3 regions of the Serratia sp. OS31 genome follow, and region 3 is predicted to be linked to each of the others. Evidence: predicted binding sites of a transcription regulator. Region 3 holds the regulator's gene; each other region holds the start of a gene.
What was found. The regulator LexA, encoded in region 3, represses DNA repair genes until DNA is damaged. The targets are predictions, from matches to a motif close to TNCTGTATGTACATACAGNA.
Positions count from the first base shown of each region.

Region 1: a site for LexA is predicted at 1,318-1,337, ahead of umuD (translesion error-prone DNA polymerase V autoproteolytic subunit). Genes of this name have one in related genera too.
Region 2: a site for LexA is predicted at 1,601-1,620, ahead of H5P17_RS04560 (DNA translocase FtsK 4TM domain-containing protein). Genes of this name have one in related genera too.

Region 1 is NZ_JACJFQ010000029.1:30,604-33,882, forward strand. Features, by position in the region: gene flhA (flagellar biosynthesis protein FlhA) at 1-651, shown strand, start outside; gene H5P17_RS20410 (flagellar protein FlhE) at 651-1,055, shown strand; gene umuD (translesion error-prone DNA polymerase V autoproteolytic subunit) at 1,354-1,788, shown strand; gene umuC (translesion error-prone DNA polymerase V subunit UmuC) at 1,772-3,034, shown strand; gene H5P17_RS20425 (DNA-binding transcriptional regulator) at 3,126-3,279, opposite strand, start outside.
Region 2 is NZ_JACJFQ010000003.1:154,700-157,978, reverse strand. Features, by position in the region: gene trxB (thioredoxin-disulfide reductase) at 1-410, opposite strand, end outside; gene lrp (leucine-responsive transcriptional regulator Lrp) at 1,071-1,565, shown strand; gene H5P17_RS04560 (DNA translocase FtsK 4TM domain-containing protein) at 1,686-3,279, shown strand, end outside.
Region 3 is NZ_JACJFQ010000028.1:55,574-58,852, forward strand. Features, by position in the region: gene plsB (glycerol-3-phosphate 1-O-acyltransferase PlsB) at 1-290, opposite strand, end outside; gene H5P17_RS20150 (diacylglycerol kinase) at 439-807, shown strand; gene lexA (transcriptional repressor LexA) at 929-1,537, shown strand; gene dinF (MATE family efflux transporter DinF) at 1,639-2,991, shown strand.

The DNA.
Region 1 (3,279 bases), on a different contig from region 3:
CAGGGCTTCACCGTGGTGGAAGCCAGCACGGTGGTCGCGACGCACCTTAATCATTTGATTGGCCAGTTTGCCAGTGAGCTGTTTGGTCGACAGGAAGCGCAGCAATTACTGGATCGCGTCGCACAGGACATGCCGAAGCTGACCGAAGATTTCGTGCCGGGCGTGGTAAGCCTGACCACCTTGCACAAGGTGCTGCAGAACCTGCTGGCGGAACGAGTTTCCATCCGCGATATGCGCACCATTATTGAAACGCTGGCGGAGCATGCGCCGTCACAAACCGACCCTTATGAGCTGACCACCGTGGTGCGGGTGGCGCTGGGCAGGGCGATTACCCAGCAGTGGTTCCCGGGCAACGGCGAAATTCAGGTAATTGGTCTGGATACCCAGCTTGAACGTCTGTTGCTGCAAGCGCTGCAGGGCGGCGGCGGTTTGGAACCGGGCCTGGCAGATCGTTTGTTGGATCAGGCCAAACAGGCGTTGCAGCGGCAGGAAATGCTCAGCGCGCCTCCGGTTCTGCTAGTGAACCACGCATTGCGGGCCTTGCTGGCGCGTTTCCTGCGCCGCAGCCTGCCGCAGATGGTGGTGTTGTCGAATCTGGAGATCAATGACGACCGCCAAATCCGCATGACCTCTACCATTGGGGCGGCATAATGAAATACCCTCTGGCGTTAATTTGCCTGTTAGCGCCGTTGAGCGTGCAGGCAGCATCCGGTTCCTGGGTCGCCGACAGCGTCGGTGCCACGCTGGAATATGGTGGTGAGCGGGGGGAGTCGCCGGGGTTACGCGCCCCCAATGCGCTGCCGGACGCCAATGCCCGCATCACCAGCGTAAGCTGGCGTTACCGGCTGCTGGCCGATGAACCGGCCGGCATGCAGGCGCAGCTTTGCACCCTGACGCGCTGCATTGTCTTGGGCGGCGGCAGTGGCAGCAGCACCGGGCTTAAAGGGGAACCGGCGAACGCCGAGCTGCGTTTTGTTTATTACGTGCAGGCGCGTGGCAGCCTGAATCCGCCGCTGCGCGTGATCAGCAATCAGGTGATTGTGAATTACGAGTAAAAATAAAATGGTCCAAACCCAGACCGTTACCGTCGACCAACGACAGGCGTTTTATTGTGGCGGAGTCAGCAACGACTTCGCCACGTTCTTATTTAGCCCCGTCTTTTTGCTGACGCTTATGTTTGCCGGAGGGGACCAGGAATTTCGGTACCTCAGGGCATCTTTAGCGATGAGATCGGTAAGCCAATTTAAATTATCTGACGCTTCAATCGCTTTCAGGAATTTTATTATACGCCGCTTGATCGTGACTGCTAATCATGGATACTGTATATAAATACAGTTATTCAGGTTCGCCATTATGCAGTTTATCCATCCCAGTCAGTTCACCAGCCACCAGCCACTTCCCCTCTTTATGGAGCGAGTCCCCTGCGGTTTTCCCAGCCCGGCTCAGGACTACGTCGAAGATAGCCTCGATCTGAATAAGCTGGTGGTTAAACACCCCAGTGCGACGTACTTTGTCCGGGTCAGCGGCGATTCGATGATTGGCGCAGGTATCGGCCACGGAGACTTACTGGTGGTTGATCGTTCCCTCACCGCCGTTCATGGCGACATCGTCATAGCGGCAGTCGCCGGCGAATTTACCGTGAAGGAGCTGCAAACCCATCCACGCATTCAGCTGGTGCCTCACAATACGGACTATTCTCCGATTGTTTTCCAGGCCGAAGAAGAGCTGGAAATCTTTGGCGTTGTGACATTTACATTGAAATCAAACAGACATGTTCGCGCTTGTTGACGTTAACAGCTTCTACACGTCCTGCGAGACTGTTTTTCGGCCAGATCTTAAGGGCAAACCCATCGTCGTCGTTTCAAACAACGACGGATGCATTATTTCGCTTTCGGCGGAAGCCAAAGCGCTGGGCATCAAAATGGGGGCGCCTTACTTCAAAATCAAAGAGGAATTACGCCGCCAGCAAGTCAGCGTTTTCAGCTCGAATTATACGCTTTATGCCGATCTCAGCCATCGGGTGATGCTGACGCTAATCGAGATGGCCCCTGTCGTAGAGATATACTCTATCGATGAAGCTTTTATCGATGTGTCTGGCCTGAGTGGCAGCCTTTCGCTGAGCACCTTTGGGCACCAAATGCGCCAGCGGGTGTTAAAGAATACCGGGCTGACCGTTGGCGTTGGCATCGCGCCGACAAAAACGCTGGCGAAGATCGCCAATTTTGCGGCAAAGAAATGGCGTCAAACGGGGGGCGTTGTTGAGTTGTCCGATCCTGAGCGTCTGCGAAAACTGCTGGCGTTAGTGCCGGTGGACGAGGTGTGGGGCGTGGGCCGCCGCATCGGCAAGAGGCTCAGCTTGATGGGGATCGAAACGGCGCAACAGCTTGCTGACTGCTCAACCTGGGTGGTGCGTAAACACTTCAATGTAGTCCTCGAACGTACGGTTCGTGAGCTGCGCGGCGAATCCTGCTTAGCGCTGGATGAGTTTGCGCCCACCAAACAGCAGATCATCTGTAGCCGCTCATTTGGTCACCGCATCACGGCTTATCAAGATATGCGCCAGGCCATTTGTACCTATGCGGAACGCGCAGCCGAAAAACTCAGGGCAGAGAAGCAGTTCTGCTGTGTGATCAGCGTCTTTATGCGGACCAGCCCCCATGCCGAAAATGAAATATTTTACGGCCCTCAGGCCAGCGGGCGTCTGGCGATCCCTTCCAACGATACGCGTGACATCATTCGCGTTGCTGTGAGCGCGCTTGACCGGATCTGGAAAGAGGGTTTTCGCTATATGAAAGCCGGCGTAATGCTGAGTGATTTCTTTAGCCAGGGGGTGGCGCAGCTTAATTTGTTTGATGAACACCAGCCCAGGCCCAACAGCAATGAGCTGATGCAGACCCTCGATCGACTTAATCAGTCCGGCCGAGGCACGGTGTGGTTTGCCGGGCAGGGGATCCAAAAAAGCTGGGCGATGAAACGCGAAATGCTGTCCCCCAGCTATACCACAAGGTACTCGGACCTGCCGTCCGTCAAATAGCCCTGGAGGGCTTATCATTCACCGGTTGAGCCCGCTGAGGCGCATTAACCATCATTCGTAACATTCATCGGGTATGCGCAGTGCGGGTAGCCTACGTCAGGATCGCCAGACCACTGCGGTCGACCAGCGAAAGCAATTTCATGGCGGCGGAGTTAGGGACGGCTTCGCCGCGCTCCCATTTTTGCACCGCTTTTTTGCTGACGTTCAGATGCAGGGCAAACACCGGCTGACTGACGTTTTCACGC
Region 2 (3,279 bases), on a different contig from region 3:
GCGCAGGCGGAAACGCCTTTGCCTTTGAAGGCTTCTTCTGTCGGCAGGCCAAGATAGCGGGCTGATGCGCCGGTGGCGATAATCAGCGCATCACAGGTGTATTCGCCATTGTCGCCAAACAGACGGAATGGACGATTCTGCAGATCAACGCTGGTGATATGGTCAAACACGATCTCGGTCTGGAATTTCTCTGCATGCTCGCGCATACGCTCCATCAGCGCCGGACCGGTCAGGTCTTCGGCATCACCCGGCCAGTTTTCCACTTCGGTGGTGGTGGTCAGCTGACCCCCTTGTTCCATACCGGTAATCAACACCGGGCTCAGGTTGGCGCGCGCTGCGTAAACCGCGGCGGTGTAGCCAGCCGGGCCGGAGCCCAGAATCAATAATTTGCTGTGTTTAGCCGTGCCCATGAATAACCTCTTTTCCCACAATGGCGGACAATGGGTTCGATTGTAGGGAAAATGCGGCATTAAAAAAAGCGTCAGGGGATGTTGTTAACGATTTGTTTGATAGTCATTGCCTATTAATTATTGTTTTGCTGCTAAAGCGAGCGCAAAACGCAGCAATTTAACTTATGGAAGCCGCTGGCGGGCGTTGGGGCCTCAAGTGACCGGAAACAGCACATTAAGCGGGTTTAAGTGCCTTACCCACGGCGTTTTTAAGCCAGCGATTCATAACTAAAAACGGGGTGCTAACTTTTCATGACGGTACGTTCTTCTGATTTTGCTTCTTTTACTTTGACAATCCGCTGCGCATTTGCGAAAACATCATAGGAAGAAGAAATTATCCTCCCACCTGCAGTAAATCGTACGTATTTGCGGCGTTGGCGCAGGATTTTGCGCCGTTGCCGGATCCGCGTGCGGCAGGGGAGGAACATCGCGCAAGCGAATGGCACCTTTCTTCTTGCTTAAAACGCCTTGTGCAGAGTTTGACAGACAGGCTGCACAGCGGTGAATGATGGTAGTGAAGCATATGACAGGCATCGGGTCTTCGCTTGGAACGAGCCCTTACACATTGACGTTGGCTAGGGTGTGGCAAGTGCAGGGAAGAAAATAAGAGAGACAATAATAATGGCAGACAATAAGAAACGCCCGGGTAAAGATCTCGACCGTATCGACCGCAACATCCTCAATGAACTGCAAAAGGATGGGCGTATTTCGAACGTTGAACTTTCGAAGCGCGTGGGGTTATCCCCAACCCCGTGTTTAGAACGTGTGCGCCGCCTCGAGCGCCAGGGTTTTATTCATGGTTATACCGCATTGCTCAACCCGCATTATCTGGATGCGTCCCTGTTGGTCTTCGTGGAAATCACGCTGAACCGCGGTGCGCCGGATGTGTTTGAGCAATTCAACTCAGCAGTTCAGAAGCTTGAAGAAATTCAGGAGTGTCATCTGGTGTCCGGTGATTTCGACTATCTGTTGAAAACCCGCGTGCCGGATATGTCCGCTTACCGTAAGTTGCTTGGCGAAACCTTGCTGCGTCTGCCGGGGGTTAACGACACCCGTACGTACGTGGTAATGGAAGAAGTGAAACAGAGCAACCGTCTGGTTATCAAAACACGGTAGGGTGCAGGTGCAAAACCTGATTAAATTGGTTACACTCCTGTTTATCCATACAGTTTCAGCGCCGGGGATGCTTCTCGGCGCTGTTGCTATGTCAGCTAACAGGAACCTGGAGAGCCTTTCTTGAGCCAGGAATATACAGAAGATAAAGAAGTTACCTTGAGAAAACTCAGCAGCGGTCGCCGTTTGCTCGAAGCTGTGTTGATTGTGGTAGCCATATTTGCCATTTACCTCATGGCTGCCTTGGTCAGTTTCAATCCCTCTGACCCAAGCTGGTCGCAGACCGCGTGGCATGAGCCGATTCATAATCTGGGCGGTGGCGTCGGGGCCTGGATGGCCGACACGCTGTTCTTCACCTTCGGGGTACTCGCCTATGCGATACCGCCGATCATGCTGGTGTTGTGCTGGGCGGCTTATCGTCAGCGCGGCAGCGGCGAATACATCGACTATTTTGCGCTTTCCCTGCGCCTGATCGGCACTTTGGCGCTGGTGCTCACTTCGTGTGGCCTGGCGGCACTGAATGTCGACGATCTCTATTACTTTGCCTCCGGCGGCGTTATCGGCAGCTTGCTGAGCAACGCCATGCTCCCCTGGTTCAACGGCATTGGTGCAACTTTGGCGCTGCTGTGCGTTTGGGCTGCGGGCCTTACGCTGTTTACCGGCTGGTCATGGCTGGTGATTGCCGAGAGGATCGGCGGCGTGGTGCTGGGGACGGCCACCTTTATGACCAACCGCTCGCGCCGTGATGATCGTTATCACGACGATGACGACCGTTACGTCGAAGATCAACCCGAATCGGTAGAGAAAGGGGCAGCGATTGCTGCGGCCTCGAACGCGGCTGCGGCCAATGCGGCGGAAGACGACGTCTTGTTCTCAGCGCCTTCGGTGACGGAAACCGCCAAAATGGCGGCGGAAGAGGTTGAGGATCCGTTGCTCAGCGGCCTGCGGGCGAATGACGACGAAGATGCCGATGCCGCGCCTGTCGTGCCAGCGGTGGCTCGTGAACCTGTCACCGCAGCCCCGGTTGTGGCACAGGCTCCGTCGGTTACGGTAGCCCCAACGGCGCCGGCTTCGGTGAACCAGAGCCCGATGAGCGCGCCAGCGGAAAACAGTGCTCCACCACTGTATTCGTTTGAAATTCCTGAAGAGACGCCGACGCCGAAGGTAACGCGTCCGGCCGATCCTTACCAGGACGATGACGAACCGCGCATGGGGAACTGGGACGCGCCGGCAGCATCTCCGTCGCACGATCGTTCTCCCTTTGATTTCTCCGCCGCTCAACGCGATAGCGCTGACGTCAGTGCTCCGGCCGGTTTCAGTGCCGGTGAGCCTGCGGTGCCATCGTTCGGCAGCGTGAAACCTCAGGCGCAGGCTGCAGCAACGGCAGCTGCCGGCGCTGTTGCCGCCAATACCTTTATGCCGGCCTTTACGGCCACCAGCGACGCTAACTCGCAGGTCAAACAAGGGCTCGGTCCTGAGTTGCCGCGTCCGAATCCGGTGCGCATCCCAACCCGGCGTGAACTGGCTTCTTACGGCATCAAGCTGCCTTCGCAGCGCATGGCCGAACAGGAACAGCGTAACCGTGGGGACGACGAGCCATTGCCGAATGCGAATGCTCTTCCGTCAGATCAAGACGATGAAGCCTTGCAGGAGGCGGCGCTGCGTCAGGCGTTTGCCGAGCAGCAAAACCAACGTTATGGCGAGGAGTACGCGCAGG
Region 3 (3,279 bases):
GGCGTGTAGTAGCGGAATACGCGCGGGCCGTCGTGAATAAACACGTGGCTGGGCAGCACGGTGCCGTCTATTTCCAGCGGATTGAGAGGATCGGGCAAATCCTGCGCCAGGCACTGGGTGCGCAGCGTCAGTAAATCCGCCTTGGAATTATAAGGTAAAACATACAAAATCGGCCGTGAGGGATCCAACCCTAACTCCGTGACCGGATCTGAAGGGATAACCTTACTTCTTACCAACAATTTGAGTGGTAAATTCAATAGTTTATAATAAATTTTACGCCAACCTGACATAACAACGTGAAGCCTCTTGTTAGCAATGCGCCGCAAGCATACCAGAAACCGGGTAGCAGATCTGTGGTGTTGGAAAACCGGGAGCCGTGAGCGCTTCCTGGCCTAGACTGTTTAATTATGACTTACCTCTGCGAAAGGCACTAAAAACATGACGAACCAAGCAACCGGCCTGACCCGTATTATTAAAGCCGCCGGCTACTCTTATAAAGGTTTTTCCGCTGCCTGGCAGCACGAAGCGGCGTTCCGCCAGGAGTTGGTGGTGACCGTGCTGGCTATCATACTGGCGATTTGGCTGGACGTGGGTGCGATAGCGCGCATTTTACTGATTGGGTCGGTGGTGCTGGTGATGATTGTCGAGATGCTCAACAGCGCGATTGAGGCGATTGTCGACCGGGTGGGGACCGAGTACCACGAGCTGTCCGGCCGGGCCAAGGATATGGGGTCGGCGGCGGTATTGTTGGCGGTGATTTTGGCGCTGTTTGTTTGGGGCACGGTGCTGTGGCAGCACTTTGTCTGAGCAAAGCGAGCTCGTTGCGATCCGGGTCGCTAATCCCTGATTTTTATTCATTCTTCGGTTCCCAAGCCGCACTTACCTGTATATACTCACAGCAAGACTGTATAAACAAACAGGGGGCGGAATGAAAGCACTAACTACCAGACAGCAAGAGGTCTATGATCTGATTCGCGATCATATTTCGTCCACTGGCATGCCGCCAACGCGTGCCGAGATCGCCATGCGTCTGGGGTTCCGTTCGCCAAATGCCGCAGAAGAACACCTGAAAGCGCTGGCGCGTAAAGGCGTCATCGAAATCGTCTCCGGCGCTTCGCGCGGCATTCGGTTGCTGATGGAAGATGAAGAGGGTTTACCGCTGATTGGCCGCGTGGCTGCCGGGGAGCCGCTGCTGGCGCAGCAGCATATCGAAGGCCACTACAAGGTGGATCCTTCCCTGTTCAAACCGAGCGCGGATTTCCTGCTGCGGGTTAACGGCATGTCGATGCGTGATATCGGTATTCTGGACGGTGACCTGCTGGCGGTGCATAAAACTCAGGACGTGCGTAATGGCCAGGTGGTTGTGGCGCGCATCGAAGATGAAGTGACGGTCAAGCGGCTGAAAAAGCACGGTAACGTGGTTGAGCTGCTGCCGGAAAACAGCGAATTCCAGCCGATTGTGGTTGATCTGCGTCAGCAGAACTTCACCATTGAAGGCTTGGCGGTCGGCGTGATCCGCAACGGCGACTGGGTTTAACCCATAAGCCTGCACGCTGCCCTCTGATTTAAATCGCCCCAGCTCTGGGGCGATGTCATTTCTGACCGATTAAAACCGCATTGCCACGGGAACATTTCACTATGCGCCTGCTTTCCGCCTTCACCAGCGATACCGATAAAGCCTTGTGGCGCCTGGCGCTACCCATGATCTTCTCCAATATCACCGTACCGTTGCTTGGGCTGGTGGATACCGCAGTGATCGGTCACCTCGACAGCCCTGTTTATCTGGGCGGTGTGGCGGTGGGCGCCATGGCGACCAGCTTCTTGTTTATGCTGTTGTTGTTCCTGCGAATGAGCACCACCGGTCTGACGGCGCAGGCGTTGGGCGCGCAAAATCCACAGGGGCTGGCGCGTGCCTTTATGCAGCCGCTGCTGCTGTCGGTATTGGCCGGCGTGGCCATTGTGTCGTTACGCCATCCGCTGATCGACTTGGCGCTGCAGGTCGTCGGTGGCGACGAAGCCGTGCTGGAGCAGGCCCGATTGTTCCTCGAGATCCGCTGGCTGAGCGCGCCGGCGGCATTGGCGAACATGGTTATCCTTGGCTGGCTGCTTGGCGTGCAATACGTACGTGCGCCGGTGATCCTGCTGATTGTCGGCAATTTATTGAATATCGTGCTGGATATCTGGCTGGTGATGGGGCTGGGCTGGAATGTGCAAGGTGCGGCGATGGCGACCGCCATTTCTGAGTATGCCACGCTGCTGCTGGGCTTCTGGCTGTCCTGGCGTGTCATGCGCCTGCGTGGTATTTCCTTGCCGATGCTGCGCACTGCCTGGCGCGGCAACCTGCGGCGTCTGCTGGCGCTGAACCGCGACATTATGCTGCGTTCCCTGCTGCTGCAGCTGTGTTTCGCTTCTCTGACCATCTTCGGTGCCCGGCTTGGCGGCGAGGTGGTGGCGGTGAATGCGGTGCTGATGAACTTACTGACCTTTACCGCCTACGCGCTTGACGGTTTTGCCTACGCGGTCGAAGCGCACTCCGGCCATGCCTATGGCGCGCGTGACGATAGCCAACTGCGCAAGGTGTGGCGTGCGGCTTGCCGACAAGCCTGTCTGGTCGCGTTGGCCTTTGGCCTGGTTTATGCCGTTGCCGGTCAGCATATTATCGCCGTCTTGACCTCGTTACCGGAACTGCGTGCGCTGGCCGGCCACTATCTGCCGTGGCAGGTGGTGCTGCCGTTGGTGGGGGTATGGTGTTATTTGCTGGACGGCATGTTTATTGGCGCCACCCGAGGGGCAGAAATGCGCAACAGCATGGCAGTGGCGGCGGCCGGTTATGGTTTGACGCTGCTGGCCGTACCCGTATTGGGCAATCATGGCTTATGGCTGGCGCTGGCGGTCTTTCTTTCCCTGCGCGGCATTGCGCTCGGGTGGATTTGGCACCGCCACAGGCTGCGCGGTACCTGGTTTGCCGCGGATCCAACGGCTCGCAATTAGAGTTAATCATAAAATATATTAATGTTTTTTGTTCATATTGAGTTACATATTATCGCGTCGATTTAGTCCCGCTTACTGACTGTTTTTCTTGGTTTTTTACTGAATTTTGTTGGTTTGTTGAATTTTTATTCTGGTTTTTTGTTCTTTGTCGATATCTGTTGCTATAGTTAATCATGTGGCTGGCGGAATGAATTGGAATGAAATTCCTTTCATTTTAGGTCGATTGACCATGATTATTACTCAGTTAAGCCCAGCGACAAGTTTTTAAAACTGACTAATCACAGGTAA